Linked DNA regions of Rubinisphaera margarita. Each later gene encodes a partner of the first gene's protein in a complex. Links are inferred from orthologs where the notes say so. Each region holds a gene or a part of one and is shown on either strand. Other genes may lie near its edges.

What was found. The genes of interacting proteins can lie anywhere in the genome.
Region 2: L1A08_RS15525 (region 1) and rplO share a complex: the UniProt entries of both Bacillus subtilis proteins name them as parts of the 50S ribosomal subunit. The link is inferred for Rubinisphaera margarita from one-to-one orthologs.

What each region holds. Positions count from the first base shown.
Region 1 is NZ_JAKFGB010000014.1:655,506-663,056, reverse strand. Bases 1,098-3,780 are described here. They hold L1A08_RS15525 (type B 50S ribosomal protein L31), read right to left. Parts: upstream 2,730-3,780; coding sequence 2,466-2,729; downstream 1,098-2,465. Other genes in these bases: L1A08_RS15515 (alpha/beta fold hydrolase), read right to left, coding at 3,748-3,780; L1A08_RS15520 (rhomboid family intramembrane serine protease), read left to right, coding at 2,981-3,760; prfA (peptide chain release factor 1), read right to left, coding at 1,292-2,365. Also shown: prmC (peptide chain release factor N(5)-glutamine methyltransferase), read right to left, coding at 150-1,049; more of L1A08_RS15515, read right to left, coding at 3,781-4,671; L1A08_RS15510 (aminotransferase class I/II-fold pyridoxal phosphate-dependent enzyme), read right to left, coding at 4,668-5,879; L1A08_RS15505 (M24 family metallopeptidase), read right to left, coding at 5,888-7,069; L1A08_RS15500 (NAD(P)/FAD-dependent oxidoreductase), read right to left, coding at 7,297-7,551. UniProt on the Bacillus subtilis protein: While neither of the L31 paralogs is essential, this protein does not seem to function as the main L31 protein.
Region 2 is NZ_JAKFGB010000009.1:186,070-193,713, forward strand. Bases 2,208-4,983 are described here. They hold rplO (50S ribosomal protein L15), read left to right. Parts: upstream 2,208-3,258; coding sequence 3,259-3,708; downstream 3,709-4,983. Other genes in these bases: rplR (50S ribosomal protein L18), read left to right, coding at 2,253-2,618; rpsE (30S ribosomal protein S5), read left to right, coding at 2,696-3,175; secY (preprotein translocase subunit SecY), read left to right, coding at 4,118-4,983. Outside these bases: rplX (50S ribosomal protein L24), read left to right, coding at 118-474; rplE (50S ribosomal protein L5), read left to right, coding at 524-1,084; rpsH (30S ribosomal protein S8), read left to right, coding at 1,158-1,553; rplF (50S ribosomal protein L6), read left to right, coding at 1,604-2,149; more of secY, read left to right, coding at 4,984-5,488; map (type I methionyl aminopeptidase), read left to right, coding at 5,537-6,307; rpmJ (50S ribosomal protein L36), read left to right, coding at 6,732-6,848; rpsM (30S ribosomal protein S13), read left to right, coding at 7,057-7,443; rpsK (30S ribosomal protein S11), read left to right, coding at 7,561-7,644. UniProt on the Bacillus subtilis protein: Binds to the 23S rRNA.

The sequences.
Region 1 (7,551 bases):
GGTGGCCCAGCCGAAACGGCTGGGTCGCGGAGCGACAAGAGGCTGCGCCATACAGGTGGTCCGTCAGCGAGCCGTTCTCGCGCACATGGCGCTGCCTCTTGTGACTTCGTCACCCGGCCGCTTCGGCCGGGCCACCCTATTTCTTACTCTTACTTCCGACGGGCAAACAGGAACCGGGGTTTCCCAGCCAGATCGTTGATGCCGCGAAGGTCGGTCCACTGGCCCGTCTGTTCTGCAAAGGTGATGGCGTCATTCATCTGAGCGGGATCCATTTCGAGCAGACAGACGCCGCCGGAGCGGACGTAGTCCGGGCCCTGGGTCAGAATCTCGCGGACGAAATCAAGGCCGTCTTCTCCGCCGTCGAGAGCCGCGTGCGGTTCGTGGTGCACGATGTCGGGGGCCAGGCCGGGGATCTCGTCCTTTCGAACGTAGGGAGGATTGCTCACGAGCAGATCGAACGGTTCTTTGGGGACCGGTTCGAACAGACTTCCCTGCAGGACCTGCATCCGGTCGGCGACCTTGAGTTTCTCCGCGTTGTGGGTCGTGGCCTGAAACGGAGCATCGTGGAGTTCGACCGCGGTCACACGGGCATCGGCCCGTTGTTTGGCCAGCGAAATGGAGATGCAGCCGCTGCCGGAGCAGAGTTCGAGAATGCGAGGGTTCTTCACCTCCTGCAGAGCCGAGAGACCTTCCATGACGAGAGTCTCGGTTTCCGGTCGCGGCACAAAAACGCCGGGGCCGACGGCGAAGTTGAGACTGAAGAACTCTTTGCGACCGACCAGATAGGCGACCGGCTCGTGCCTGACCCGTCGTTTGACGAGATCTCGCATCTTCGCACGAACGTCGTCACTGACGATCTCATTGAAGTGCGTGTAAAGCTCGATGCGCTGACACTTGCGGGCGTGAGCGAGCAGAATCTCGCTTTCGAGACGTGCCGATTCGATTCCATGCTTTTTCAGATGATCCGTGGTCCACTGCAGGATTCGCTGCAATGTCCAGGGTTCGGCTGATTCGGGGGTCACCGGCTTTTGAACTTCCGACTGTTCCAAGAACGTCCTCCTGACAATCCGATCGATCAGGTTGCCACTGGCTCGGCCAGTGTCTGGAGTTGCTGTCCCAACTGCTCGAACTCAAGGTCTTACTGACAATGAAGCATACCTGCCGGCAGGGTGGCACAGCCATTCCTGCCTGTGCGTCATTCGGCGCGGATTTTTTGAACAACTCGCAAGACAAGCCGCTTGCCGCTTCGCGGTACAGAGATAAATCTCTGCACCATCCTTGAGTTTGACAGTTAGTCGGTCGCCTGGCTGTTGAGTCGTTCCTGGCGATCGAATTCGAGCAGTTGCTGGATCAGCTCATCCAGATTCCCCTGCATTATCTGGTCGAGCTTGTGGAGGGTCAAACCAATGCGGTGATCTGTCACGCGAGCCTGCGGGTAGTTGTAGGTCCGAATGCGGCTGCTGCGGTCTCCGGTTCCAATCAGAGTGCGGCGATGCTCGGCCCGTTCGTTGGCCTCTTTCTGCTGTTGGGCTTCCAGAATTCGGCTCCGCAGCACCTTCATGGCCTTGGCCTTGTTCTTGTGCTGGCTCTTTTCATCCTGACACGTCACCACGGTTCCGGTCGGAATGTGCGTGATGCGGATCGCCGATTCGGTCTTGTTAACCTTTTGACCGCCTGGTCCGGAAGCCCGGTAGGTGTCGATCTGCAGGTCTTCATCCCGGATGTCGATTTCGACTTCGTCCGCTTCGGGCATGACAGCCACGGTGGCGGCACTGGTCTGAATCCGCCCCTGCGTTTCGGTTTCAGGAACGCGCTGAACGCGGTGCCCACCACTTTCGAACTGCAGTGCGTGGAAGGCGCCTTCGCCGGTGATGGAAACAACGACTTCCTTGATCCCACCCAGTTCCGTGGGCTGAAAATCAAGAACTTCGTGCTTCCAGCCCTGAATATCCAGGTACCGCGTATACATGTCGTAGAGGTCGCGGGCGAACAGAGCCGCTTCGTCGCCGCCGGTACCGGCCCGGATTTCCATAATCAGCCCGCCGCGAGTAATCGAGTCGCCGGCTGTTGCCAGGTCCTCGAGTTCCTCCTGCATTTTCTCCATCTGCTCTTCGAGCTGATCGAGTTCCTTGCGGGCGTACTCCCGATCCTTGGGGTCGTCCTCTTCCTCCAGCATCATCTCGGCCGCTTCGATGTCGTCCTTCAGAGCGTGGTAGCTCTTCAGGGCTGCGGCGACCTTTTTCAGGCCGCCGTATTCTTTCTGAATCGACAACAGCTTCTGGGGGTCCGAGAGAATTTCCGGATCGACCAGCTTCTTCTCGAGTTCCTGAAAGCGGCGGTATTTCGTTTCCAGACTGGGAAACATGATGCAACTTAGCCTTGAGTGCGAACAGCCGGGCTATCCGGCAAGCGGGGAAAGAGTTCCACGCGTACGATCAGCCGATCGCCGCGAGCGTTCGCAGCAGCTAAGCCTTCTTTCCTCGCTGAGCCCAGTTGTACTTCTTCTGGAACTTCTCGACGCGACCGGCGGTATCGACGTACTTCATCTGGCCGGTGAAGAATGGATGGGAGTAGGCACTGATATCGACCTTCACCAGGGGATACTCGTTCCCGTCTTCCCACTTCACGGTTTCCTTCGACTTCATCGTCGAACGGGTCAGGAACTTATCGCCTGAACCGGTATCCATGAAGACGACGGAATGGTAATCAGGATGAATGTCTTTTTGCATAGCTCGAAAATCCAGGGTAACTGCTGTGTACGGGCGTACCGGCTGCGGCGGCTCCCAATTTTTGGTGATTGGGAAGTCTAATCACGTCCCGGCCTGCTGACAAGCGATTTCAGACTGTTAATGTAGATTGAACGGGAGAGAAATCCTCTTCTCCTCCGTTCAATTGGCGCGGAACTTGTTAGTCATCGACCGCACTCGATTTCACCGGCGTGGCGAAGCCCCAAATCCTGCCTTGAAAGCACTCCGACACCATGATTCCACTTCACGATACCGTGCCTTCCCGAAGCACTCCGTTCATTAACTATCTGCTGATCATCATCTGTGCGGTCGTCTTTTTTCAGCAGATCACGGGAGAGGGATCCGGCACCAATCTGGTGGAACGTTATGGGATGATTCCCGCCAGGCTGATCAATCCGGGAGCGGAAGTCACCCTTGAAGAGTACCAGCCGGCTCCCGGCGGACGGCCGGGCGAATATGAGATCGTCTCCCGACCTGCCGCTCCTTCAGCCGTTCCTCCGATTCTCACGTTGATCACGTGCATGTTTCTCCACGGCGGCTGGATGCACTTCCTGGGCAACATGCTGTTCCTGTTTATCTTCGGAGACAACGTGGAAGACTGCTTTGGACACTTCGGCTATCTGCTGTTCTATCTGGGAACGGGGGTCCTGGCCGGACTGGCGCACTTCGCAAGCATGCCGGGGTCCACCATGCCGACCATTGGAGCCAGCGGGGCCATTGCGGGAGTGATGGGAGGCTATTTTGTGCTCTATCCGCACTCGAAAGTGGTGGCCCTGGTGCCCCTTTTTATCATCTTCTTCACCGTACGGCTGCCCGCGCAGGTATTTCTGGGGATCTGGATTCTGTTCCAGTTGCTGCAGGGCTCGTTTGCTCCGGGAGGAACCGAAGCCAGTGGCGTCGCCTGGTGGGCCCATATCGGCGGTTTCGCAGCTGGATTCATTGTGGTCGTCGTTCTGAAGAACGCCCACCTCATCCGCCAGCCGATCCCCGAGCCACCAACTTATGAGTTCTGATCGAGAAACTGCCGAATCGCCGCAGTGAGATCGTCGGGACGCTCTTCGAACAGATAGTGTCCAGCTGTCGGAAATTCAACCGCCTGCGCGGATGGGAAGCGTGTCTGGAACTCCCGGAGAAAATGGGGCGTGAAGCACCAGTCCTTCATGCCCCAGGGCAGCAGCATCGGCTTCCCCTTGAGACGCTCTAGATTCTCTTCGATCTCGACAAGAGCCCGGTAACTCGGATGCGTCGGACGGAGTGGGATGTCCTTCACGAATTTGTCGACGGCAATCCGATCGTTCCACGATTCGTACGGCAGCAGGTAGCCCTTCTTGATCCGCTCCGGCAATGGTGATGCTTCGTTAACCGCCATTCGGACGGCGGCTCCCGCAAAGAGATTCAGCCCGCGAACGCCAACCGTACCAAGCAGCGGCGTGCGACAGACAGCGATGCGAAGCGGAATCCGTTTGGATCGGAAGGCCGCCGTATTCATGAGCACGAGTCGCGAGAACTGATCCGGCGTCCGACCAGCAGCCCCGCAGCCAATCGCTCCTCCCCAGTCATGAGCGATCAACGTGATGTTCCGTAACTGCAGCGATTCAATGAGCTTCTGCAGACGATCGACGTGCTGACTGAGGTGATAGGCTCGAAGCTGCGGCTTGTCCGACAGTCCACAGCCGAGATGATCAATCGCGACGCAGCGATATTCCGGCGACAGCTGCTTGATCAGATTCCGCCAGGCGAAACTCCACGTCGGGTTGCCATGCACGAACAGCAGAACCGGTCCCTGCCCTTCGTCGATGTAGTGGATGTTCCCGAATTCCGTTTGCAGAAACCGCGAGGCGAACGGATATTCGTCGGCCAGTCCGGCTTTGCTGATTGCAGGATGGACATCCTGATCGGTGAGAGACGTTTGGTTGTCAGTCATACGTGCGATGTTTCGTGAAGTTTCAACAGGACCTGCGTCAGTTCATTCAGCACATCCGGCGAGTGAACCGAGCTGAGTGAGATGCGCAGTCGGGCGGTGTTGTGAGGGACAGTTGGAGGGCGAATCGCTCCAACAAGAAATCCGGCGACTTCCAGTTCGCTGGCCCAGTTCATTGTGCGGTCAGGATCTTCCAGAACAACCGAAACAATAGGAGAATCGGAATCGCCCAGAAGCGTGAGGCCGGCATCTCTGAGAGTCTGTCTGAACTCGACTGAGCTTTTACGCAGGCGACTGCAGCGGTCGGGATCGTCCTGAAGGATTCGAATGGCCGCCGCAGCGCCTCCACAGGCGGCAACGGACAATCCGGTCGAGAACATCAGCGGCCGGGCGGTATTCCACAGCAGCTGAATGAGGGCGGCGGAACCGGCGACGAATCCTCCCTGGGACCCGAGCGACTTGCTGAGTGTGCCGACTCGCACAGCGATTCGACGGTTGATCAGATCGGCGTCGCAATGGCCCGACTCCCGAAGCTCCGTCACCGCTCCCTGTCCGGTCGAGCCATACACGCCGGTCGCGTGGGCTTCGTCGCAGATGATTGTGGCGTCGTACTGCTCCGCCAGTTCAACGAGCCGAGCCAGCGGAGCCAGAACGCCGTCCATACCGAAGACCGTCTCGGTAACGATCCAGCGTCGTCCCTGGTGTGACTGAAACTTCTGCAGCTGCCGTTCGAGGGCATCGAGTTCCGAGTGCCGAAACACCCGCAGCGATCCCCCCGAGAGCCGGCAGCCATCGATCAAACAGGCGTGGTTGAGCCGATCGCAGAAGACGAGATCGCCCGGTTTGACCAGAGCGGCAATCGCTCCCTGACAGGCCGCGTAACCCGACGAACAGAGCAGGACATCTTCGACCGCTTCGAAGGTGGCCAGTTGATCGCGAAGGGCCTGATGAGCCGGCGTCCATCCGGAAATCAACACGCTGGCACGGGCTCCAAGACCGTGCGTGCGAGTCGACTCACACGCCGCGGCAATCACTTCGCGATGGTTGGCCAGGCCGTGATAGTCGTTGCTGGAAAAGTCCCAGAGTTCGCGACCATTCAGTCGGCAGCGCCCTTCACCAAGTGGTTCGACCAGCCGACGTTTCCGCAGCAATCCTTCGGTTTGGATTGTCGCCAGCTGACGTTGGACAAATTCGGAAAAGGGTTCGGCCACGGAAAGGATCAGGTCAGGGAGATTTCATGATCACTCAACCGTTCGTAACCGGTTTCGGTGATCAGATAGTTGTGTTCGATCCGCATACCGCCGACACCTTCTTCGTACGCCCCCGGTTCCAGCGTGACAACGTCGCCAGCCTGCAGCGTGTCGGTGCTTTCCGGAACGAGGATCGGGGCTTCAGGATGCCCGAGCCCGAGGCCGTGACCGGCGTGATGAGTGAAGATGTCGCCCTTGCCGGCATCGAGATACGGCTGCTTGACGGCTTTGTAAACGTCGGCGCACTTCACACCGGCTTTGAGCATTTCTTCCCCGGCCTTCATCCCGGCCGAGCAGAGCTCGAAGAACTTGCTTTGCTCGTCAGTCGGAATCGTCACCGCCAGCGTGTTGGTGAAGTCGCTGCGATAGCCACAGAGGACAACCGAGTAGTCGAGCACGAACAGGTCACCGGACTGCAGTTTGTAATCAGTCGGCAGTCCGCCCTGTTTCGGATTCTTCGTGGTGCAGGCGCGGAAGTCGCCGTAAACGAGTCCCGGTCGACCAGCAGCAGCCAAAGCGGCCTCCTGAACCTGGCGATACATCTCGAACTCGGTGACACCTTCGCCGATGACCTCGCGAGCCCGCTTCTGACCGGCGGCGCCGGCTTTCATGCAGACCTTCATCAGTTCGATTTCGTCGGCGTGCTTACTGCGACGCAGAGAGCGGATGGTCGTTCCGAGATCGAGCGACGTGGTTTTGTGCTTGCCGCCGTCTTCTTTCGAGACCGAATGCGATTCGTGACCGGCGGCCAGAATTTCCCATGCCCCCACGGGCAGCCATTCCGCTTCGACCGAACCGGGTTTGCCCAGCAGTCGCTCAGCCACGGTTTTCACCGCGTTAAACAGGGCGTGGTCTCGATTGATGACCGAATGCTTGTGATCGTACCAGCCTTCGACGACTTCTTCGTCGACAAACGCCTGAGCGGAAGCCGATCGAATTGAGAAGTTATCGCCCAGCAGAGTCGCCTTCTCGCCGTCGCGTTCGAGCAAAAGAAGGCATCGCTCGCCCAGTGAGAAACTAAGCGGCTGAACCATGAAGTTCGACAGATACTGCACGTGCCGGGGATCGGCAATGAGCAGCCATTCCAGATGATCGGGAACTTGGGACCAGAGCAGCGAACGGCGTTTCTTGCAGCCTTCTTCGGTCAGCATGAGGAATTCACTTCCTGTCGAGAGGATTCACAGGTTCTTGATGTCACGTTTGCCCATTGTGCACAGACAGGAAGGTCTATGCCACCCTGCCGGTGGGCCGAGATTCGGACCACAAGCCTGGGGGGGCGATGCCCATGTTTGTTTAGGCAGGCAGTTGTATCTCAGCGTCCGATACCAACATGCCCACGCGAGCGTGGGCATGGCACCCGTCGATGGTCAGATCTGGATCAATGATGGCCCTGGGCGGCGAGCCAGCGTTCGGCGTCGAGAGCCGCCATACAGCCGCTGCCGGCGGCGCTGATGGCCTGTTTGTAGTAGTCATCGGCCACGTCTCCGGCGGCGAAAACGCCTTCAACGCTGGTGTTCGTGCGGAACGGCACGGTCCATTTGATGTATTTGTTAGGATGCGTTTCGACCTGACCGTCGAGGAAATCGGTGTTCGGCGTATGGCCGATCGCGGCGAAGTAGCCGGTCACATCGAG
Region 2 (7,644 bases), on another replicon or contig:
GTTCGCCGCCAGGCATTTGGAAACAGACAAGAGATTCTCCCAGATGGGAGTTCGATCAGCCGGACGGTGAGCCGCTGAGCGAAGACACAGGCAACGGGTGAGTCGGGGCAGAGAGCCATGAAGATCAAAAAAGGGGACCAGGTCGTCGTCATCACTGGAGATGACGCATCAAGCACGCCACGACAGGTGCTGTCGGTGCTCGTCGGCGGCGAGAAGATGCTTGTCCAAGGTGTGAACCAGGTCTACAAGCACGTGAAGCGTGGTCATCCGAAGTCGCCGTCCGGCGGTCGTCTCCACATGGAGATGCCGATTCCGAGCAGCAACGTGATGTATTACTGCGAATCCTGCTCGAAGCCGACCCGCCTGGGATTCAAGTACGACGAGCAGGGCGCCAAAGAGCGGATCTGCAAGAAGTGTGGAGCCAGTGCTGGCAAGATCAGCCCTCCCCGCGACAAGCATGCGGCATCCAAGTAAATCACAGGCAGTCACGTCAGCGTGAATACAAAATGAGGAGTGGTCAGTCGTGACCCGTCTACTGGAAAAATACCGTCAAGAGATCATTCCTGCGATGCAGGAAGAATTCGGTCGCAAGAATATCCATTCTCTGCCGAAGCTCGAAAAGATCGTCATCAACATGGGCGTCGGGAAAGCGATCCAGGATCGCAAGCGACTCGACGAAGCCCTCGAACACCTGACGTTGATTGCCGGTCAGAAGCCGGAAATCACGCGGGCCAAGAAGTCGATCGCCGGTTTCAAGTTGCGTGAAGGAATGGAAATCGGCTGCCGGGTGACGCTTCGCGGTATTCGGATGTACGAGTTCCTCGATCGACTGATCACACTGGTTTTGCCACGAGTTCGCGACTTCCGCGGCGTGAAGGCCAATGCCTTCGACGGCAACGGCAATTACAGCCTGGGACTGTCTGAACAGATGGTGTTCCCGGAAGTGGATGCCGACAATGCCAAGTTCACACAGGGGTTGAACATCTCCATCGTGACTTCGGCGACCAATAATGATGAAGCAAGAGTTCTGTTGACGAAGTTCGGGTTCCCGTTCCGGAAGCCGGCCGCTGCAACGCAAGCGTAACTGACTGCCGCCCCGTCGCTGCCGTCTCCAAGATTTCGATTCAAACACACTACTGTACGGGAATGATGCAACCATGATGACCGACCCGGTTGCCGACATGCTGACACGAATTCGCAACGCGATCGCCATCGAGCGACCGATCGTCGATATTCCGACGTCCAAATTGAAGAAGGCCATCGCGGACGTGCTGAAGCGTGAAGGTTACATCTGGGGCTTCGAAGAAATCGAAGAACAGCCTCAGAACGTTCTGCGAGTCCAGCTGAAATACGGCCCGAATGGCGAAAAAGTGATCCAGAAGATCGTCCGCGCCAGCAAGCCGGGACGTCGTCAGTACGCCGGCGTGAGCGAGACGCCAGTGATTAAGCAGGGGATGGGGATCTGCATCCTTTCCACCAACCAGGGCGTGCTCAGCAATCGCGAAGCAAAAGCGAAGGGCGTGGGCGGAGAAATTCTCTGCACCGTGTGGTAACATTTCGAGCAGGCACCCGCAGGTGCTGACTCAGTTGAAAGTTCTGGCAAATGTCTCGTATTGGAAATAAACCGGTTCCGATTCCCTCGAATGTCGAGGTGACTCAGTCGGGTCGCACCGTGACCGTCAAAGGTCCGGCAGGAACCCTGAAGGTCGAGCATCACCCCGGCGTTTCGGTGTCGATTAACTCGGATCCGGCTCAGATCGAAGTGCAGCGTCCTGACGATGAGCGTCAGAGTCGTGCACTGCATGGTTTGACACGCGCTCTGCTCAATAATATGGTGGCGGGAGTCGTGACTCCGTTCGAACGTCGTCTGGAAGTAGTCGGCGTCGGTTATCAGGCTTCCATGCAGGGTCAGTTCCTGTCTCTGCAGGTCGGCTTTGCCAATACGATCAAACTGCCGATTCCGCAAGGCGTGACCTGCGAGTTGCCCTCCGCGACGCTGATCATCCTGAAAAGTGCGGACAAGCATGCCGTCGGACAGTTCGCGGCCAACATTCGTCGCGTTCGTCCTCCTGAGCCTTACAAGGGTAAAGGGATTCGGTACCAGGGTGAGCAGATTCGCCGTAAGGCCGGTAAGGCCTTCGCGAAGTAGTCGGTCGCAATCGAGACGATCTGGGAATATTTGTTGCGGACTTCTGGCGTAAGTTGGTTCGAGTCGGAGCCAGCGTCAGTTTTGTAGAAGGTGGCGACCAGCCATGAAGATTCAAAAACGAGTTACCAAGCGTCGTGAGCGGCGTGCTTTCCGCGTCCGGAACCGGATTCGTTCGGCTGGACGTCTGCGTCTGTCGGTGTTCCGCAGCAATCGCCATATGTACGCCCAGATTATCGATGACATCGAGGGCAAGACACTGGTTTCAGCCAGTACGATGGAAGGCGCTGTCGCCGGGCCGAGCAAGTACGCTGGCAACATTGAAGCCGCTGAGAAGATCGGCAAGCTCCTGGCTGAGCGGGCTCAGGAAAAAGGAATTACGGAAGTGGCTTTCGATCGCGGTGACTATCGTTACCACGGTCGGGTGAAAGCGCTCGCCGATGCGGCTCGCGAAGGCGGTCTGCAGTTCTAGTAAATACATCGCCGTTGGCTGTCTGAAGACAGGGACGGAACTGATACAGATCAATCGATTTTACGGGAGTGTCAACGTTGGCTACGGAAGCAAGGTCAGACTCACAGGAGCAGGTGGTCCAGATTCGACGCTGTTCCTGCGTGGTTAAAGGGGGACGCCGTTTCAGCTTCGCGGCCATGGTCGTGGTTGGCAATCACAACGGTGAAGTCGGTTGGGGTTACGGCAAGGGCAACGAAGTTCCGACTTCGGTTGAGAAAGCCGTGAAAGACGCCGGGCGTCATAAGGTCCGGATTCAACTGGATGGTGCGACCATTCCTCACGAAGTTGAAGGTCGTTTCGGCTCGGCTCGTGTCCTGCTGCTGCCGGCTAACCCGGGTACCGGTGTTATTGCTGGGGCGAGTGTGCGTGCGGTTGTCGAATCTGTTGGTCTGAAAGACATTCTGACCAAGGTTCGCGGCTCGACCAATCCGATTAACGTCGTAAAGGCAACTTTCGACGCTTTGTCCAAACTGCGGACCCGTGAAGATTTCTCCCGCCTGCGTGGCGTGGATGTCTAAACCGACTCGTCCGGTTTTCGACACTCTTTGATTCAAGCGTTACTGCACCTTTTCGTGCGGCTTTTTACGGTAGAAGTGCTGCCATGATTATCGATGACGTCCATCGCGACATTCATAAGAACAAGAAGCGGAAGCGGATCGGCCGTGGTGTCGGTTCGGGACACGGTAAGACTGCCGGTCGCGGACACAAAGGCTACTACAGCCGTGGTGGTTCCGCCTCCCGTCGTGGCTTCGAAGGGGGCCAGACGCCGATCTTCATGCGAGTCGCCAAGCGTGGTTTCAATAACACCGCTTTCGCTGACGTTGTAGCCATCGTCAACCTGAAAGATCTGGAGAGCAACTTCCAGGATGGGGACGACGTGACGCTGGAGTCGCTGAAGAAGAAGGGGCTGATTCACGGTCGCTTCGATGCCGTCAAGGTGCTCGGCAATGGCGAACTGACCAAGAAGCTCAACGTTCAGGTTCATCGTTATTCGGCATCAGCCGAAGCAGCGATCACCTCCGCTGGCGGTAAGGTCGAACCGATCGTCTAAGTGGCGTCGGGGTCGGCAGGTTCTGCTCCCGCGCGGGACCGACGGAAACTATGAAGACAAGGCCTTTCCGGTGCGGGAAGGCTTTTTTTATGAGCTGAGAGATCGGGTCGGTTGCGGACTGGCCAGCTGGCGAGGTTCGCAACAGGTCAGTGCTGGTTGGACTGGTACTGCCTGAGGAGCGACGGGAGAAGCGGTACTGACGGAGCCGGTGCCACACTTTTCATCCCGTTATGTGTTGGAGCTTGCGGAAATGCCGCAAATCCACGAAAACTCTTCTACCCCCGGGTTTGAATAATCGTTAGAACTCCAGCGATCTTTGCCGGTCGGGCTGGTTCAATTTGGTCGATGTCCTGCAGGAACAGGTTTCGCGGCTTCGGCTTTCATATCCACACACTCAGGAAATTCGTCGATGTTTGGAAAGTTGATTACACTGTTTCGCATCCCTGAACTGCGAAACAAGATTCTGCTGACGATCGGCCTGCTCGCTGTCTACCGCCTCGGATTCTGGATTCCGCTGCCGTTCATCGATCAGGAACTGTTCGCACAACAGATGGAGAAGCTGCAGCAGGGAAGTTCGGGGTTCGGCCAGGTCATTCAGATGGTCTCGCTGTTCTCAGCTTCGAACCTGGGCAACTCGACGATCTTCGGTCTGGGGATCATGCCTTATATTTCCGCCTCGATTATCTTCCAGCTGATGGGGTCGGTGTATCCACCGCTCGAACAGCTGCAGAAAGAAGGGGAATCGGGCCGCAAGAAGATCAACGAATATACGCGATACGCAACGGTGGTGATCTGTCTGTTGCAAAGCTTCTTCTGGATCCGAGCCATCTCCGGTGGCTTTGGGGCGGAAGGGGCCGGGATGATCATGAGAGAGTACGACTGGTGGCTTTGCCATATGATCGGGGCTTTGATCATGACGGCCGGTACCATCTTCCTGATGTGGCTCGGTGAGCAGATCGACGAGTACGGAATTGGTAACGGGATCAGTCTGCTGATTATGGCCGGGATTCTGGCACAGATGCCAACGTCGATGTACGAATACCTTCAGCCCGCTTTCGAGAACGGCATTCGAGCCGGGACCGATACCGGGATTGATAAGCTGATTCTGCTGCTGGGACTGTTCATCGCCGTGGTGATCGGTGTCATCGCCATGACGCAGGGGCAGCGTCGAATTCCGATTCAGAGTGCGAAGCACGTCCGCGGTCGCCGCGTGATGGGTGGTCAGCGTCAGTATCTACCGCTGCGAGTGAACCAGGCCGGCGTGATGCCGATCATCTTCGCTTCGAGCCTGCTGATGTTCCCGTACTTCCTGTTCAGTCAGGCCTCGGGAATCTGGCCGGGCTCGCTGACGCTGAAGACGCTGGCCAGTGCCTTTGGCTCCGGTCGCGGCTTCCTCTACAATATGTGTTATGTCGCTCTGATTTACTTCTTCTGCTACTTCTGGACCGCTATTACCTTCAATCCGAAGGACATGGCCAACAACCTGAAGGACTACGGCAGCTTTATCCCGGGTTACCGTCCGGGAACACGGACCGCGACTTACCTGGAGCAGGTGATGGTTCGGATCACGTTCGTCGGAGCCGGCTTCCTGGCTCTGGTGGCGATCATTCCGACCATCGTGGCCCGCTGGATGAACATTCCGTTCATGCTGGCCAGCTTCTACGGGGGAACGGGACTGCTGATCGTGGTTTCGGTCGCGCTCGACCTGGTGCAGAAGATCGACAGCCATCTGGTGATGCGAAACTATTCAGGAATGCTGGAAGCCGATGAGAAGGCTTAAGTATGAGATGAGCTGCCGGTTGCTGGCGGCTCGAGAAGGACGGTCGGCGTGATCATTCTCAAGAGTCGACGCGAAATCGACCGGATGCGACAGGCGGGGTTACTCGTTTCTGAAGCACATCAGTTGATCGCTTCTATGGTCCGTCCGGGCATTCGCACTCGCGATATCGATCGGGCGGTTGAGAAGCTGTTCGATAAGCATGGGGCGATTCCCTTGTTCAAAGGGGTTCCCGGGCCGGTTCCGTTTCCGTCGGTCTGCTGCATTTCTGTCAATGAGGAAATCGTGCACGGCATCCCGGGGACCAGGAAACTGGAAGCCGGAGATATCGTGAGCGTGGACACCGGCTGCAAACTGAACGGCTGGTGTGGAGATTCGGCCTGGACCTATCCGGTCGGAGAGGTCGACGATGAGAAGCGTTTGCTGCTCAAAGTCGGAGAAGAGACACTGAACCTGGCTATCGAACAGATGGCGAAGTGTCGGTGGTGGAGTGAAGTCGCCACGCAGATGGAGGAGCACGTAGCGAGCTACGGGTTTTCTTCGGTGGTCGACTTTGTGGGGCACGGCATCGGACGCGAGATGCATGAAGATCCGCAGGTGCCTCACTACATGGATGATGAGACAGTCGAGAAGGATTTCGAGCTGAAGCCTGGTCTGGTGATCGCCGTCGAACCGATGGTGAATGCGGGGACAGAAGAGCTGTTTCTCTCGAAAGATCACTGGACTGTCTTTACGCGGGATCATCGACCGAGTGTGCACTTCGAGCACACCGTCGCGATGACGGCTGACGGGCCTGAAATCCTCACGCCGCGACTCGCCTGAAGGAAGATCACTCAATCGAGAGTCGGCTGGGATCGGCGAAAGCGTTTTCCAGCCTCGAACGCATAGTAAGCTGGGATAGGCTACGGCTGTTCCAGCCTGCTGTTCGAGAAACACTCGAAGACGGCCGACTTTTTTCGTAGAAAAGCGGTCAGTTCGGATTTTTCAGAAGGCGGTTGGCACGTATGGGTTGTCAGGCGGAATTGCAGATGTCTATAATCCGCGATTCCAAATTCCGTAGTCTGCCGGTCCGTCCCGCTGCGGGAGAAGTTTGCAAATAGTTCGCGGGAACTGCTGTGCGACCGGGTTAGAGACGTGTTGAAGGCCGATTTGCATCGGTTTTCCAGTTTTGACCAGGCTCGGATCATCCAGTGATCGCGATTTCGTGATTCAGAAATATAGTCAGTCGGTTGAAGGTGTCGGTATCATGAAGGTGAGGGCGAGCGTCAAGCGGATTTGCGAGAATTGCAAGATCGTCCGTCGCAAAGGTCGTGTTTACGTCATCTGTTCGTCGAATCCGAAGCACAAGCAGCGTCAGGGTTAGTCCTGGCTGCCTGCTTTGAGGTGCGGTTGGCGGGTCGATTGTCCATGACGTGAAGTCGGAATGACCGATTCGGTGTCCGGCTTTCGTGCGATTCGACTGACAGAGTGTTAGTACAAGTTCTGGTCCCTTCGTTTCAGGATCAGTTTTAGCGATTCAACAGTTGCTGGTGCCCAGTGAGGCACGCGGCGATTTCCGGGAGTGAGAGAGTATGCCTCGTGTCCAGGGTGTGGATATTCCGAACAACAAGCCGGCCTATGTCTCGTTGACCTATCTGTACGGGATTGGTCAGCACACGGCCATCGAGATCTGCCGTCGCCTCGGCGTCGATCCGCAGATGAAGGCCAAGGACCTGAACGACGACGACATCGCCCAGCTGAACAACCTGCTGGATACCGAGTACGTCATCGAAGGTCAGTTGCGTCGTCAGACTCAGCAGCACATCGCCCGTCTGCGGGAAATTCAGTCCTATCGCGGAATGCGACACCGTCGCGGTCTGCCTGTGCGTGGTCAGCGAACGATCACGAACGCTCGAACCCGTAAAGGGGTTCGTAAGACCGTCGCCGGTAAGAAGGGCGTCAAGGACATGAAGCACTAATCGAGTGCTTGTCCGTCGGGTCGGTTGAACCGGCTCGGGTGTATTGTTCAGACAGGAATGTGAAGAAAAACAGAGACGCAGGGCGTCGTTGGATCAAGAGTTTCTCGGGAGAGATTAGTGGCGAAGGTCAAAAAGAAGAGAGTGCGTCGCAATGTGACCAAAGCGATTGCACACATCAAGGCAACGTTCAACAACACGCTG